DNA from 2 places in the Emticicia fontis genome. Region 1 is predicted to be linked to the other one. Evidence: riboswitches for the same ligand, from Rfam matches in the RefSeq annotation. Region 1 holds a riboswitch; the other holds the start of a gene.
What was found. A riboswitch is a leader RNA that binds a small molecule or an ion and turns the genes downstream of it on or off. The one in region 1 is predicted to bind S-adenosylmethionine.
Positions count from the first base shown of each region.

Region 1 (8,135 bases):
ATAATCGGTTGTAAATCTTTGATAGCAGGCTCGCCAACTTCTTTTGAGTAATCAGCCCAGATGTATCTGTTGTTTTTCAGGTCAATATTGATTGAAGAAGCCGGAATCAAAGCAAATATGTCTCTATTGATTTGTTGCGCATCAGTTGCGTTTTTACTACGGGCAAAATCGGCATTGAAATGGAAATGTTGAGCGGCTAATCCAAATGAGACATTCACTCCTTTATGGTTATAGCGGATATTGGTTCCAAAACGATTATACATGAAATCATTGTTGTAATAATTACTCAATGAGTCAATACGGCTACCGTCTGTGGTCTGTACATTTCTATCTACGGCATCGCGGCGCAAGCTGAAATTATAGAATGTTTCAGAGAAGAATTTTTTAGACAGTGGCTCTACAAAAAGCAAGCTTGATTTAACCAGATTACGAGGGCTATTTGTAAAGTTTATCTGATTGATATTCGCTGGAATTGAGCCAACAGGTGCATCAAATAGTTCGTTAACAGAGTTCTGGCGTGCTTCACCATCTGAAACGTTATAATTATAGGTTAAACTTGCTGCAAAGTTTCTCCCTTTTTTCTTGAATTTATGACGATACAAACCAATCAGGGCAATGGCAGTTGAGTTATACTCATTGAAGTTATTAATAGTAGTCTGATTCGATTTATTGGCACTACCATTTCTGAAAATCTCTTGCAAACTATTAAATTTGGTTGTTCCATCACCTGTTCTACCGTTTCCAATCAAAACAAAAGTATTCAAGGAATCAATTTGTTTTTCGAAACGTAAGCTTACACGGTGGTTACGGCTGATACGGTTCTGATAACTATCTTCAAGTGTTTTAAACGAACTACTGTTAGAAAGGAAACTCTCTCTGGCCGATTTTTTGGAAACTAACTGTTGTGTCTGGCTGAAATAATAGTTTGAGCTAAATTTGGTCTTTTTGGTATCGTAATTATAGTTGGCACCACCGGCATAGTTTTCAGAGAATCCCTGGAAATTACGGCCTCCAACCGGAATACTGATACTTTCTTCTGAATCGTTATCAAAGAAATATCGGACACCACTACTGAAACCAAAATCAGCCTCATCTCCCCAGTTATTAGCCTGGCTGCCTCTGAAATCCTGGAAATCATCGCGTGAGATACCTGTCTGGTTAATATTATTGCCTAAACCTAAAACAGAGAATTGTTGCTTGGAATCAAATCTGTTATAGTTCCCTTTCAGTTCGGCTCTTTCGTTTGTGCCAAGTGCAGCGGTAACTTTACCAAATCCGCCTTTTTTGAAATCATCTTTCAATTCAAGGTTTACCGTTTTCTCTTTTTTTCCATCATCTACACCAGTAGCTTTGGCTTGTTCTGATTTATCATTGAAAATCTGAATTTTCGTGATGGCGTCAGCAGGTAAGTTTTTAGTAGCGGCTTTTGGGTCATTGCCAAAAAAGCTTTTGCCATCAACCGTTACTTTTTTCACATCTTGTCCCTGGGCTTTGATATTCCCATCCTGGTCAATCTGTACACCGGGGAGTTTTCGTAAGAGGTCTTCGACCGAAGAGCCGGGTGGTACTTTAAAAGAGGCCGCATTATACTCAATTGTATCACCTTTGATATTCAAAGGCGCGCGGGCAGTTTTTACTACCACTTCCATTAATTCCCGGGCAATGGGTTTTAATTTCAACTGGCCTAAGTCATTCACCGCTCCATCGACAGGTTTCACATCAGTCTGGAACGGAATGTAACCTACAAATGAGATTTTCAGAATGTAGTTAGCCTTTTTTACATTTTTGAATTCGAATGCACCATTTTCGTCAGTTCTGCCAAAGTTTACTAGAGTAGAATCTTTAGGTTGTAATAGCATCACAGTAGCGAAGGGCATTACTGCATTACCCGAATCGATAGCAATTCCCTTAATGGTAAATTTAGTAGGACTTTGGGCAAATAAAAGGGCAGCTGTATGCATAAGCACAGCTAGTAGAAGTAAGCGCTTTTTCATAAGATGGTTTAGTAATATAAAATCGTTGCGTTATTAACTAATTACTTAGTTAACTATGGTGCGAAGATAAAACTATTTTTATTCTAGAATGTAAATTTTAAGTTTTTTTAACTAAGATTTTTTTTTACGGACTTTTTTACAAAAATTTACATATATTTGATACATCGTATTTCCGCACATTATCTTGAAAATCCTCCGGCTGAGCCCCGCTTTCCTTCTTAATTTTTAAAGAAAATTGTACTTTTTTGTGATTCGTTAACAATAAATTGCCTATTTGCGCCGTTTTTTTGGACTTAGGCATTGTATTTGTCTAATTTTGTAACAGAACCAAATCAATATATAATGTTAAAAAAATATGTATTGGGTTCGTTGTTAGTCGTTTCATCGGTGGTTTCAAAGGCCACTGACCATCCAAAATCCCCTACAACTTCACCGAACGAGGTAACTGATAAAAAGAGTAATTCAAAATTAACCGACGACCTACAACGATTCGCCCGAAAGCTTATTGGCATCCGCTACTCATGGAGCGGTAAAACACTCAAAGGATTTGATTGTTCAGGTTTAGTAAACTACGTATTTGCCAAATTCGGCATGAAGCTGAGTCATCGTAGTACTGACCTTTTCAAAATGGGTCACCAGACTGCGCCCGAAGATGCACTACCCGGAGATTTAATTTTCTTCAAAATTAATTCCAGCAGAAAAGACGAGGTGTCTCATGTAGGCATCGTGTTGGAATCTGATAAGAACGGTCTGAAATTCATTCATTCGGCCTGTAAAACAGGGGTTAGCATCAGTTATTTAAAAGAGCAATATTATGCTTCGCGTTTTGCAGGTATACGTCGCGTAATAGATAGTCTGAAATAAGGTAAATAAGAATTTTACCAAATATCTGTTCTGAAAGTATTTACTTTTCCAAATAAAGAGTTGCTTTGTATCATAGAAAGCAACTCTTTATTTTTTTTAGGACGATTTTATCGCTAATTGCGTAAAGGTAAAAATATCGCTTATATCGATATTTTCAAGATAAATTGTCCAATCTGAAATTTGTTTAGAGATAATTTTAAGTGACATTTTAATTATTTTAGATATATTTTCATTCGAAATTTTGTTTTTGTTTTTCTAAATGTCTTACTTTGTAGAAGTATCAAGAAATTCCCGTTTGCGGAAACCCAACCGAGTAGAAACACTACGGTGGTAAAGAGATGCGGACAACAGGCGTTCAGGTTCTTGTTTGTCAAAAAAGTTTCTTTTTTCCCTTCTGCATAGAGTTTTTTAGCATACACTTTTTGCAAATCATTAAAAACTAAACAAGATTTATGGCGTACCTATTTACTTCCGAATCAGTATCGGAAGGTCACCCAGACAAAGTTGCTGACCAAATCTCTGACGCCCTTATTGATAACTTTCTGGCGTTTGACCCAACTTCTAAAGTTGCTTGCGAAACCCTCGTAACAACAGGTCAGGTGGTTTTGGCAGGTGAAGTAAAAACTAAAACCTACCTTGATGTTCAATCAATTGCCCGCGATGTAATCTCGAAGATTGGTTATACCAAATCTGAGTATATGTTCGAAGCAAACTCTTGCGGTATTTTATCAGCTATTCATGAGCAATCAGACGATATTAACCGTGGTGTTGATCGCACAGCAGATGAGAAAAATTTTGAAGAAAAAGCCGATGCACAAGGTGCTGGCGACCAGGGAATGATGTTTGGTTACGCTACCCGCGAAACCGATAATTATATGCCTTTGGCTTTGGATCTGGCTCATAAAATCTTACAAGAACTTTCAACTATTCGTCGTGAAAACAAACGTATCAAATACCTTCGTCCTGATGCCAAATCACAAGTGACGATTGAATATACAGATGCCAATAAACCTGTTAGAATTGATACAATTGTTGTTTCAACACAACATGATGATTTCGGTTCTGATGAAGAGATGTTGGCTACTATCCGTAGAGATATTATCAACTACGTGATTCCTCGTGTAAAAGCGAAGTTGAAACCATCATTACGCAAATTATTCAACGACCAGATCACTTATTATATTAACCCAACCGGAAAATTCGTAATCGGTGGTCCACACGGTGATACTGGTTTAACAGGACGTAAGATTATCGTTGATACTTATGGTGGTAAAGGTGCACATGGTGGTGGTGCTTTCTCTGGTAAAGATCCATCGAAAGTTGACCGTTCAGCTGCTTATGCTACACGCCATATTGCTAAAAACTTAGTGGCTGCGGGTGTATGTGATGAGGTATTGGTACAAGTATCTTATGCTATTGGCGTAGCAAAACCTTGTGGTATTTTCGTAAACACTTATGGTACTGCTAAAGTAAAAGGTGAAAACGGTAAAAAATTATCAGACGGGGAAATTGCGAAAATCGTAGAACAAGTATTTGATATGCGTCCGTATGCAATTGAGCAACGTTTGAAATTACGTAATCCGATGTACTCTGAAACAGCTGCTTATGGACACATGGGTCGTGAGTCAGAGTGGGTAAGAAAAGTTTTCAAAGGCCCTGAAGGTGAGAAAACAGTTGATGTTGAATTATTTACTTGGGAGAAATTAGATTATCTGGATAAAGTAAAAGAAGGATTCGGAATCTAATTCATTCGTACAATATAGATGAAATAAGGAGAGCCAACGCTTTCCTTATTTTTTTGTTTTATTTTGTATGTATAGAATTTTCAATACATTCTGAAATATATAAAATTTTTCTTATGATATATAAAACGAAAGAGGTGCACAACGGCACCTCTTTCGTTTTATTATTATCTTATCTGTCTTTTATCTGGCTACTTCAATAAACTTACCATCCTGATACTTGATAATAGGTACAATCTGATTTTCGTTTGAGCGATTCGTATAGTCAAAACCATCCAGTGTATAGCCTTGGGTGTGTTCAATAGAATCTAAATTACCCCGAAGTTTGTTTCTGCCTGATTTCAGCATTCTGCCGTAGAACAATAGCATATCATAACCCCAATAACTATAATATGAAGGTGCAATATTCTGGCTACTTATATAGGCACTTCTAAAATTCTTCACTTCTTCTTTATCTCTGTCCATATAATCTAACTGAATCAGGTATAAATCTCTGTTAAAAATATTGAGAGAAGAACCCTCAAAATCAAAGGCAGAAGAGGCTGCTATAATGGGTGAGTTAATTCGTTTTTTATCTAATGCACTGATAATTTTCGGCCCAAAGGTTTGCTCACTACCTGCAATAAAAATATGGTCAGGTTTACGTTTAGTATCAATATCATCAGCATTGGTGTATTTTTTTATAGCTAATACGTTCAACCCTTTTTCCATAGCTCTATCCCGATAGATGTAAGCAAAAGCAGAGTCCTTACGGGTGTTGCCATAATAGATAGTTACTGTGCGCCCCGATTTCTCATTAACAATATATTCAATTGCCTTGGCTGCCTGAGTTTCGAAAGAAGGAGAGGCTAAAAAGGCGTTTTTATCATTACTTACCAACTGGCGATTATTCGACAATGGATGTACCTGAATCGCATCATTAGATTTGACAAAATTATTTGCAACTTTGTTTACTTCTGGGTAAAGAGGACCAATAATTAAATCTACTTTATCAAAAGCACGATTACCTACAACATCATTTATATGCTTTACATCTCGCTCTATGTCAAAAGCATATAAATTAACACTGATTTGCTCAGAAGCTAGTTTTTCCTGTGCCTGTTTCATACCTGCATATAAATCATAAATATATTGGTTGGCACGATTGGTTCTATTAGGATCAAACTCGAACAGACGGAATGGGAGCATAACTGCTACATTAATGGCATTATCGTCTTCCTTTTTCTGTTTTTTTGAAGATTTCTTATCAGAATTACCTCCCAGGTTAAACTGATTCGTTAACTGGTCTGATAATTCTAAATCTTCTCTGGTGGCATTTTTACTCCCCTGAATATTATCAACTATTAATTGGGCCAAAACCGGATTATCAGGCGATTTCTGGTAGAGTTGTTTTAAGCGATGTAACTCTTTGATTTTGCTCAGATAGATATACTCCATGTTTTCAATTTCTTGCCGCCATGCTTTAGAAGTAATGCGGTTAAGATATTGTAGTGCTTCATCTGGCTTATTTTCGGCAAAAGCTATGTTTGCATATAAATAAGTAGCATCTTCTATTTTTCTCCAATCCGGAAAACGTTCGAAAAGTTGCTTCAGATTAGTACCGGCATCATAAAACTTATTGAGCTTAAAAGAAGCTAAAGCATAGTAATAATGTGCGTAGGGAGAGATGGAGTTCTCGTATCTTTTATGGGTAAGGGGTAAAAGTATTTCTCTTGCTTCGATATACTTCTGGTCGGCATAAAATTGCACAGCTTTCTTGTATCGTAGCAAATAGTCGTTATCGCTAAGGCCTGGCTGCTGTTGCGCTATAGCAGAATATGATAGGAATAAAAAAATGAATAAATTTTTTGTTCTTCTCATAGGTATCGGTTCAAGGGATTTATATGAATTGAGTGTGAGGCTCAATATACCTCACACTCAACGAAAAAAATTATTTCTTCTTATTCTGTTGTTGTTTCTTTTTCAATTCCTCTTGTTGTTTGCGAGACTCCTCTGCCATTTTCACCTGATTCTCCATAAACTGAGCAAATTTACCTTTTTTTGCTGCCTGAGGATTTGCATGGTATTTTTTCTTATTTTCCATCAGAATCCCCCGAATTTTATCTTCATCAACGAAACGACGCACAATTTGTTGTTGTGCAATTGTGATAACGTTTGATACTAGATAATAAAAACTCAAAGCCGCAGGGAAACTATTCAAGACGAAGAAGAAAACTATCGGGAATACGTAGCTTAATTTCTTCATGTCAACAGGACCCGGCTGGTCTGGAGTAATCTGGTTGTTGTAGTAAGTAAATGCCAAACTTGAAAGGGTCATTAATACCACAAACAAACTAATGTGATTACCTACAATCGGGAGATTAGTAGCCCAACTAATCGGATAATCGTATGTTGAAAGGTCAGAAGCCCACAAGAAGTTCTTCTGACGGAACATAATCATATTCGGAAACAAGAAGAATACCGACATCAGAATTGGCATCTGCAATAGCATAGGTAAACAACCACTTAAAGGGTTCACACCTACCTGTTGGTATAACTTCATTTGCTCTTGTTGCATTTTCACCTGATCGTCGCCCACTTTAGCACGAATTTCATTTAATTCAGGTGCCAGAATACGCATTTTAGCCGAACTCATGTAAGAGCGATAGATTAATGGCGTAAGGGCTGTTTTAATCACCAATACTACCACTATAATCAATAACCCATAATTGCTGATAAGGTTTTCAGCTAAGTTAAATAAAGGTACAAAAACATAACGGTTGATAGGTTTTACGAAGTCGTATCCTAAATATACGTTTCTGTGGAAACCCGTAGTTACAGTTTTAACAGAAGCATAATCATTCGGCCCGAAATAGAAGCGGTAATTACCTTTGCCTCCTTTTAAATCTGTCAAAGGCAGAGCGGTTTCTACTTCAGCAGTCTTTACTACATTTGGGTTTGTTTCAGGCGTGGTCAGTTTAAACTTAGGATTAACCATCGGCTGATTCTTCGCTACGAATCCTGTGATAAAATATTTCTGCTTGAACGAGAACCATTGAACTGGATCTACCAGACTTATTTCATCATTGCCTACTTTATTAGAGCCTATATCATCGAAATCATCAGATTTAGCATCCCAATAGTTGATTTGAGCCGATTTACGGTTTTCGTTAATGTCGTGTTCTAATACTTTCAGGTTATCCTGCCAGTATAAACGGGCATTTTCGCCCTGAACGACACCATCTAAACCAGTCAGTTTAATGTCATAATCAACAATGTAACCTGAGCCTTTAATTGTATATATCTGCTCTACAGTCTGGTTGTCTGCTAAAGCTAATTTGAATATTACTTTCGTAGAGTCTCCGGCTTTTACAACAGTTGATTGGTTCGCAGTGGTATAATAAAGTTTCTTTAAGTCAATCTTTCCTTTATTCGTCTGAACTTCAAGATTCATGGTTGAAGTTTTGCTATCAAAAAGAGTCATTGGCTTTTTAGTGCCTCCTTTAAAATCCTCGTAGGTCGAATAATTTTTCAGGATAACTTCTTTTAAGCTACC
Region 1 is NZ_BAAGXU010000057.1:33,275-41,409, forward strand. It holds gene ACYVFA_RS23605 (outer membrane beta-barrel protein) at 1-1,994, opposite strand, end outside; gene ACYVFA_RS23610 (C40 family peptidase) at 2,337-2,858, shown strand; SAM-I-IV-variant riboswitch at 3,131-3,246, shown strand; gene metK (methionine adenosyltransferase) at 3,311-4,603, shown strand; gene ACYVFA_RS23620 (hypothetical protein) at 4,784-6,460, opposite strand; gene yidC (membrane protein insertase YidC) at 6,531-8,135, opposite strand, start outside.

Region 2 (8,135 bases), on a different contig from region 1:
GACCTAATTGCTGGTCAGTTTCAAGGATTGAACCTGCATTGACTACCAGACGAAGTTCCATCCGGTTTTTAGGCTCTACGTTTTTCAGGATATAATATTTAATCCCATTTTTCAATGTTCCGGTTTTTACGGCAGGGTTATTCGGAATCGGGATGTTCAGGTTCTGTGCAAATGTCTGTGAAGTCACGAGCAAAAGCAGGAGCAGATTTCTCATCTTTTTCATAATGATCATGAATTAAAATTCGGTTTTTATATGTAATTAAGGTTTGTTAACTTCAGGAATACAGCAAATATGGTTGGATGTTTCCTTTCCAGTTTTTTGCAAGAGTAATACTTTTTATCTCTTCTTCAAAATCTTTTAATGGTAATTCAAATAATGACTCACTATAAGGAATTCCTAAAAGTAAATCAAGATGTTTGGTTCCTGTCGGGTTAACGTTTGTAGGATAGGGTTTCCATGCAAAATATTCCGGATGCTGATCTTTTATTAACTTGATTAGCATTAATCCATTAATGAGCGTATTAAATCCTGCAAAATCCTTTACATGAAAATTTATACCGCTACACACTTCACTTTCATATTTGCTTTCAGTTGGCACAAACGTAATGGGCTGCATTTCCAATTTCGAATTAAATAACTTTTCTGACAGCAAATTATTGTTTAACCAGGGTGCCCCAATGATAGTAAAGGGCATTTCTGTACCTCTACCTTCGCTGATATTAGTCGCTTCCAGCAATCCTAATCCGGGATATAACAATGAGGACTGAAAACCTCTCATGGCTGGAGAAGTTGGTACAAAGGGTATTTCCCAATCAGGCTGGTATGTATTCCTTTGCCAGTTCTCACACCGAATAACCTCAATATTCGCATTTATTCCTTTCGATTCATTAAAATACATTGCTAATTCTCCCAAAGTACAGCTATGTCTTAAAGGAATACCCCATCGGCCTATGAACGAAGAACAATGGCTCTCATCAAGCATCACTCCTTCTGCCCTATCTAAATTCGCTGAGATAGGATTAGGTCTATCAGCAATGATTAAACATTTATTAAATTTACCACAGGCTTCTAAAACATAAGAGAGTGTCCATAGATAGGTATAAAACCGGCAGCCAATATCAGGAATATCAAATAGCAGAATATCTATGTCAGCTAAATCCTGCTCATTGGCTATTAATTTTTCTCCATATAGACTGATAACTGGTAGCTGGGTCAGTGGATCAATACTATCATACATTTTTGCACCATCTGCTCCTGTGGTATCTAAACCATGCTCGGGCGAGAATAATTTGACTATATTAAACCCATTTTCAAGCAAGGCTTGCCTTGAAGGTTGTAAATTATTCGTTGTCGCAGCGTGGTTAGTTACGAGACCAATATTTTTACTTTTCCAATGAGGATTTTGTCTTAATAGTATATCAATTCCGAATTGAATCATATTTATTCTAAATAATTAAGCAAGTGTAAAAAGCCAATACTACTACCTTCAGCATTACCTGATTTTCTGGAAACCATCCCTGTGCTGCTTTCCTCTTTCAAAAAGGTTTCGACCATATGGGCCAATTTTTGGTTTCGTTTGTGTAGGTGATACGCTGATATTCCGAAACTACCTGCTCGTAACGATAGATAATCGCTATTTTAAACCGATTTCCGGCTAGCTTCATATCAGCAAGTGCTTTCCCTCTTCTCATAAACTCCCCAAAAACTGGATATATCTTTGCCATTTTTTTATAATTGTAGAAAATAATTCCTCTATCCGGGTTGCAATGTAAGCCTACGCTTCCCTGACTAGGTGTCTCCGACTGTGCTTCCCCTAAATTTCCGACTTAAATTAGTGTTTTCAAAAGATTGTGAGAGCTTTTTGCTATAATCATACTGGTAAAACCAATATAATATAAGTTGTTAATAGTAATTTTAACAAAAGAAAAGAATGAATCATTCGTAGCAAATATCAAGAAAGTATGCTACCCTTTTCAATCAGAAAAACAATATTTAAACTTGCCCTTACAAACTTTTACTTTGACATTAGCGTTTCAATTAATAGCTACGTCTTAATCTTACAGGCATTACCTTATATTACTAAAATTCCTTTTCTATGACCGGCCGAACTATTCTGAGTCGTTTGTTTTCCTATTTTATACGTGGATTACTTTTTGTTGCTCCTCTCGGATTTACCTTTTTTATTTTACTAGGCGCTTTTGATTTTGTTGATAACCTTATTCGTATCAGAATTCCAATAGGCGACCCCGATCGGGAATTATTTATTCCGGGTTTAGGCTCTTTAATTATCATAACCGGAACTATGCTGATTGGATTTGTTTTTTCGGTACTACTCCCACAAACCATTCAGAATATAATCGAAAATGCGATTAGTCATTTACCTTTAGTCAGGATTTTTTACTTTGCTTTTAAAGATTTAATTTCGGCTTTTGTTGGCGATAAACGTAAATTTAATCAGGGTGCGATAGTACTCATCAATAAAGAAGCACAAGTTTATAAAATTGGCTTTATTACACAAAATGATTTGAGTAATTTAGGCGTTAGTGACTTAGTGGCAGTCTACTTTCCGCATAGTTACGCCTTTTCGGGAAATCTGATATTAGTACCCAGAGAAAACGTACAAATGCTCGACTTACCAATTGCTGAAATCATGAAGCTAATTGTTTCAGGAGGTGTGTCTGTGAATGATAAGCTTTAAAACCATACTGACAGACACCAAACAACATGAATCAATGCTTGCCATTTGAAAGAAGCAACACATATCAATAAAAATATCTATTTATCCCGCAACGGAATACGATTCCGTGCTACTATATAAATCCTATGACTCGATTAAGACCATATTTACTGCTATTTTTTCTTTCTCTGACACTTGGCTGCTTTGCACAAGACATACATCAGCGTGAAGCAAAATCAGTAGAAGAACTCATCTACCGAAAAGACCCTTCACAGGCAAGGAGTATGTTTAATAAAGATAAATATCTGGTTTTAGAAAAAGTAAGAACCGGTAGACGTACAAAGTTTTATAAAGGTGATGTTTTCAGATTCAAGACCAAAGATGATATGGTTTATGAAGACAATCTTTATGACATTACTGATTCGTCATTCGTGATTACTTCATTGAATGAAGTAATGAATCGCTATGAATATGTTGAAGTCAAGATTAAAGATGTAGCTCGTATTTATAAGCACCCTAAAAGGCCCATTCGATTTGGAATTGCCAACTTCTCCCCTTTTTCATACATTCTGATAGAATGGGCAGCATGGGGGGTAAATCCTGTAACAAACCCCAAATTAATTCTGGCAGCCGGATTAACGGCAGCTTCTCCTCTATTTACTGTTTTGCAGAATGCTTTGAGAAGTAAAAAGCTAACTGAGAATTACCGTTTGAGGGTTTTTCAGAGTTTTTAGCAATCTAAGTGTAAGGATTAACCAAGGAGTTACACTAAGTTGTGTACAGAGTTTCACTGAGGTTTAAATTAATCACTAATTCACTAAATCGCTCATTCACTCAATCACTAAATCAGCTTTGCCCCAATTCCGAATCGTATCCGTCATGGCTTCGAACTCTATTAAGAAGCCATCATGGCCGTAGAGCGATTCTATTAAAGCATATTTTGCTTCAGGAATATGCTGTGCAATAAATGCTTGCTCTTCCGGTGGGAATAAAACATCTGAAGAAATTCCAATTACCAGCGTTTTTGATTTGATAGTCGCAAGAACCTCCTCTACTTTACCTCTTCCTCTACCCACATCATGTGAATCGAACATTTTAGAGAGAGTCCAATACGAAAAAGCATTAAAGCGTTTACCTAGTTTCTCACCCTGATAATTCTGATAGGTATTGGCACGAAAAAAATCTATCTGCCCTTCGTCTCTGGATTGAGTACGGTTATACGTAGCATAGTTGCGATAAGATAATAAGGCAATTGAGCGGGCTACTTTCATACCAGTCATACCGGCTTTCGGGCTTCTTTCTGTCCACGATGGGTCGGCAGCAATAGCCATGCGTTGAGATTCATTAAAGGCAATTCCCCAAGGAGAATGAATAGCATTCGTTGAAAACAAAATCAGGTTTTCAATCAGATCTGGTTGTAGCAATGCCCATTCAAGGGCCTGTTGCCCACCTAAAGAGCCGCCTAAAAGAGTATTAATTTTATAAATACCCAGTTGTTGACGCAGCAAGTCTAAGGCTCTTGCCACATCGCGTATACTGATAAAAGGGAAATCATGATAATAAGGCTCACCTGAAATCGGGTTTTTACTAAGCGCATTAGTTGAGCCATAATGAGAACCAATAATATTGGCACAGATAATAAAATGTTCGGTTGGGTTATATAATCTTTTTTCACCTATTAAACCATTCCACCAGTCAGTCGGATTCGCATTACCTGTAAAAGCATGACATACCCATATCACATTATCCATTGCGGCATTGGGTTTTCCGAAAGTAGTATAAGCCAGCTGAAATTCAGGTAACCATTGGCCTGATTCTAATTTGAATGGTTCGTCGTAGCGAAATATCTGTTGGTTTTCCATTGTTTATGAGTACAAAATCTTTAGCCTAATCTCTGATGTACAGAAAATCAGGTGACACAAAACGCATACCCCTCGGTAATACGGTAAACAAAACCAATTTTAAAACGATTGTCTATGATTGGTTTATAAGTCCGAATGGTCTGACCCTTTCGGTAGGTTTTGGCACCTTATCGCAAGTAGCGGGACAGGTTGCCCGAGATTCACAGAGCCTATTCTCTCCTCTCGTCTGTATAAATCAATCCATTAGCTACGGAAAGTATCTGTTTGAATTGATGATGCAAATATGGAACTTGAATTTGTAGAAAACAAGATTTTGAATTCCTTTTTTATTGACGCCGACACTAGAAGTATTTAAGATAGTACTCATTGATGTCCTTAATATCGTCGGGCAAATACTTTCTGTTTACTGATATACCGTGCAGGTGAAGCTCTTCCATCAGGTCTCTGGTACCTGTTTGTCCGGCAGTATCATTATCAAACCATATCCAGATATTGAATTTTCTAAAGAGTTTTATCCATTCCTTTTTAAAGGTTTTGGCACTACCAAGACTCACGGCAATCATCCCGTGTTTAACTAAAGTCATGCAATCAAATGCACCTTCTGTCAGGTAGACTTCCGCATTTCCTCTCAGATTCTTCAAAGAATCAATATTGAAAACAGTTCTCGGGATACCTGTTAAGAACTGATATTTATTTGTACCCTCTGGTGGATTGTCTATGGTTCTACCCTGTAAATAAACGATACGACCATTCTGATAATAAGGGATAATAATAGGATGCTTGAAGAAAACCAGATTTCCCCTTTCATTGACAATACCACTCGCGATCAGGTCTGCTGTGGTATATTTTTCTTTGAGGTAATCGTTAGCTAAGCCGTAATTTTTGATCACAAACAATTTAAAATAACGGATTGTCCAATCATCTATTCCCCTTCCCCGCAAATACTCAGCAGCTTTTCTTGCTGATTCAGTTGCAGGTTGGCTTATACAAAACTTCTGAAAATCTTCGTAGATATCGCTGAATTTTTCGTGAAATACAAAAGTTTTTTCTTCTACCGACTTTCGGGTATAAATACTTTTAACATCAATCTTTCGTGTTTTTTTTGAGCCAGTGCCATCATAATTCGGGATATACCTACTAGCTAACTCTTCCAGAGCAGTCTTGAAATCTATCTGGCAAACATTGGCATACAAATTAATTACATCACCGCGTTTGCCACAGCCGAAACAGTGAAATTCATTTTGTGGAGGCGGATAAAAAACCAGCGAGGGAGTATCTTCTACATGAAAAGGGCATAGCATACGTCGGGTTTGAATCACATCAAATCCCAAATCTCTCGCTACCTGCCTGATGTCAATTTCTTTAACCCTTTGTAATAAATCGTTCATGCTATTTTCTATGAATCACCGTTGGTGCCGATTGCGCACCGGCATATAAAACAATATCAGCAATGGTTACCCTTGGTGGTGTATTAACCGCATATAAAATGGCATCAGCTACATCTTCCGGTTGTAAAGGGTCAAACCCTTCATATACTTTTTCTGCCCGTTTTGCATCACCTTTAAATCTTACCAAAGAAAACTCTGTTTCAACGGCTCCCGGAGCGATATTGGTTAATTTTATACCATGTTGTGTTAAATCCAGTCTCATACCTTCGCTTAAAGCTTCCACTGCTGCTTTTGATGCACAATAAACCGCTCCATTCGCATAAGTATATTTTCCGGCTACCGAACTCAGGTTCACTATATGACCCTTCTCACGTTCCACCATGCCTGATATTATGGCCTTTGATACATATAGTAAACCCTGCACATTACCGTCAATCATCATGTCCCAATCATCCACATCACCATCCTGAATGGGTGACATTCCATGAGCATTGCCTGCATTATTTACTAGAATATCAATACTCTTCCATTCATCCGATAAAGAATTAATGGCGTTGAAAACTTCTACTTTATTGGTAACATCAAATTTCAAAGTAGTAACCAATACCTTCTTAGAGAATTGTTCCTGCAAATTATCTAATCGCTCTTGTCGGCGACCACATAAAATAAGATTAATACCATTGTTGGCAAAGGCTGATGCTGTTGCTTTACCAATTCCGGAAGTTGCGCCGGTGATAAGTGCTATGCGAGACATATCTTGTTGCTAAGGTTTAGTTTAATAACTGATTATCATTAATAATCATTATCTATATTTTTATCATCTGTTAAACTAAAAAGTGTGGTAGCTGGTTGTGCTAATTCTACCTGATTTTTTTCGAGTATATGCAGAATTGCTACATTCACTTCTTCTCTGATACTTTTACTCTCCCAATAATCGGCCGTAGCAGCCATAAATACTACCAGGATATTGATTGAATAATCTCCGATGGCATCCAGTTTTACATGACCGCCAGTGCTGATTCTTTCATGATTATCCAATATCGTTTGCACCTCTTCAATTATCTGCTTAATCTGCCGGATTGAAGCTTCTATTTTTAAACGTATAAAAAACTTGTGCCTGCGTTCCATCCGTTCAGAGATATTGTTTAATGATTGTGAGACAAGCATCTGATTTGGAACAACAACCAGACTCCCATCTACATTGCGGATACGCGTGCTGCGAAAGCCCACTTTTTCAATTTTACCTACCATTGTACCTAATTCTATATCATCGCCTACAATAAATGGTTGCTCGGTAAAAAGTGTAAATGACGCGAATAGATTTTCTAAAGTAGCACGAGCGGCCAGAGCTAAAGCTACCCCACCAATACCCAAGCCAGTGATAAGACTGATAACATCCTGCTTAAAAACAAAGCCAAGAATCAGAAAAAAAGAAGAAAAGGCAATCAGAACGATGATAATATCCCGGAAAAAAGGTACTAACTGTTTTTCTTTATTAGATTCAGTTTCTTCTGCTTTTTTGAGGTAGACCAAGGCAAAAAAGCGGATCAGCCGGATGATAAGCCAGGTAATACCTGCTACAAAAAGCATATCCAAAGTACGGTCGACGAAATCAGCAAAACGCATCTTTCCGAAAGGAATAATACGCCATTTACGTGGAAAAACAATTTCGTTAACTGCACCATATATGATTAATAAAGCTAAAAGAAACTCTAATGGACTTCTCAGTAGATTTACGAAATCAGCTACAGGAACACCTTGAGTCTCCTTTTTCATGATTCGATACACTATCCGGCTTACCGTCACTGATAAAATCCGTTTGAATAAAAAACCGACAATAAGTATTCCGAAAAACCAGAGCCAGTTTTCGGCAGTATTATAAAAATAAGTAGTTCTGAGAAATTTATCCATTATAAACACAAATTACGAGCCCATTTTCAGGGGCTATATCAAAGTTTGAATACCATTCTGCACAAAATCAAGTACTCTTCTTTCCACCCATGTTTCATTCGAATCAGGCAACATAAAGCCTACATGGCCACCAAAATGTAATAATTGCAGATATACGTGAGGGTTCAGTTCTGCATCCCCTAAATCCAGACATTCGGGTGAAAGAAAAGGGTCATTTTTTGCCTGAACGATTAAAGTAGGCTTCAAAATATTTTTCAGATAAGGCTTTGCTCCTGCCTTCTTATAAAAATCATGTG
Region 2 is NZ_BAAGXU010000011.1:220,446-228,580, forward strand. It holds gene ACYVFA_RS07375 (M16 family metallopeptidase) at 1-223, opposite strand, end outside; gene ACYVFA_RS07380 (exo-beta-N-acetylmuramidase NamZ family protein) at 276-1,439, opposite strand; gene ACYVFA_RS07385 (hypothetical protein) at 1,537-1,725, opposite strand; gene ACYVFA_RS07390 (DUF502 domain-containing protein) at 2,097-2,699, shown strand; gene ACYVFA_RS07395 (hypothetical protein) at 2,825-3,412, shown strand; gene ACYVFA_RS07400 (homoserine O-acetyltransferase family protein) at 3,509-4,540, opposite strand; SAM riboswitch class I at 4,661-4,777, opposite strand; gene ACYVFA_RS07405 (CHC2 zinc finger domain-containing protein) at 4,882-5,928, opposite strand; gene ACYVFA_RS07410 (Rossmann-fold NAD(P)-binding domain-containing protein) at 5,930-6,682, opposite strand; gene ACYVFA_RS07415 (mechanosensitive ion channel family protein) at 6,721-7,839, opposite strand; gene ACYVFA_RS07420 (YheT family hydrolase) at 7,873-8,135, opposite strand, start outside.
Region 2: it holds a riboswitch for S-adenosylmethionine, as region 1 does, so the genes downstream of both, ACYVFA_RS07400 (homoserine O-acetyltransferase family protein) here and metK (methionine adenosyltransferase) in region 1, are expected to answer to the same signal.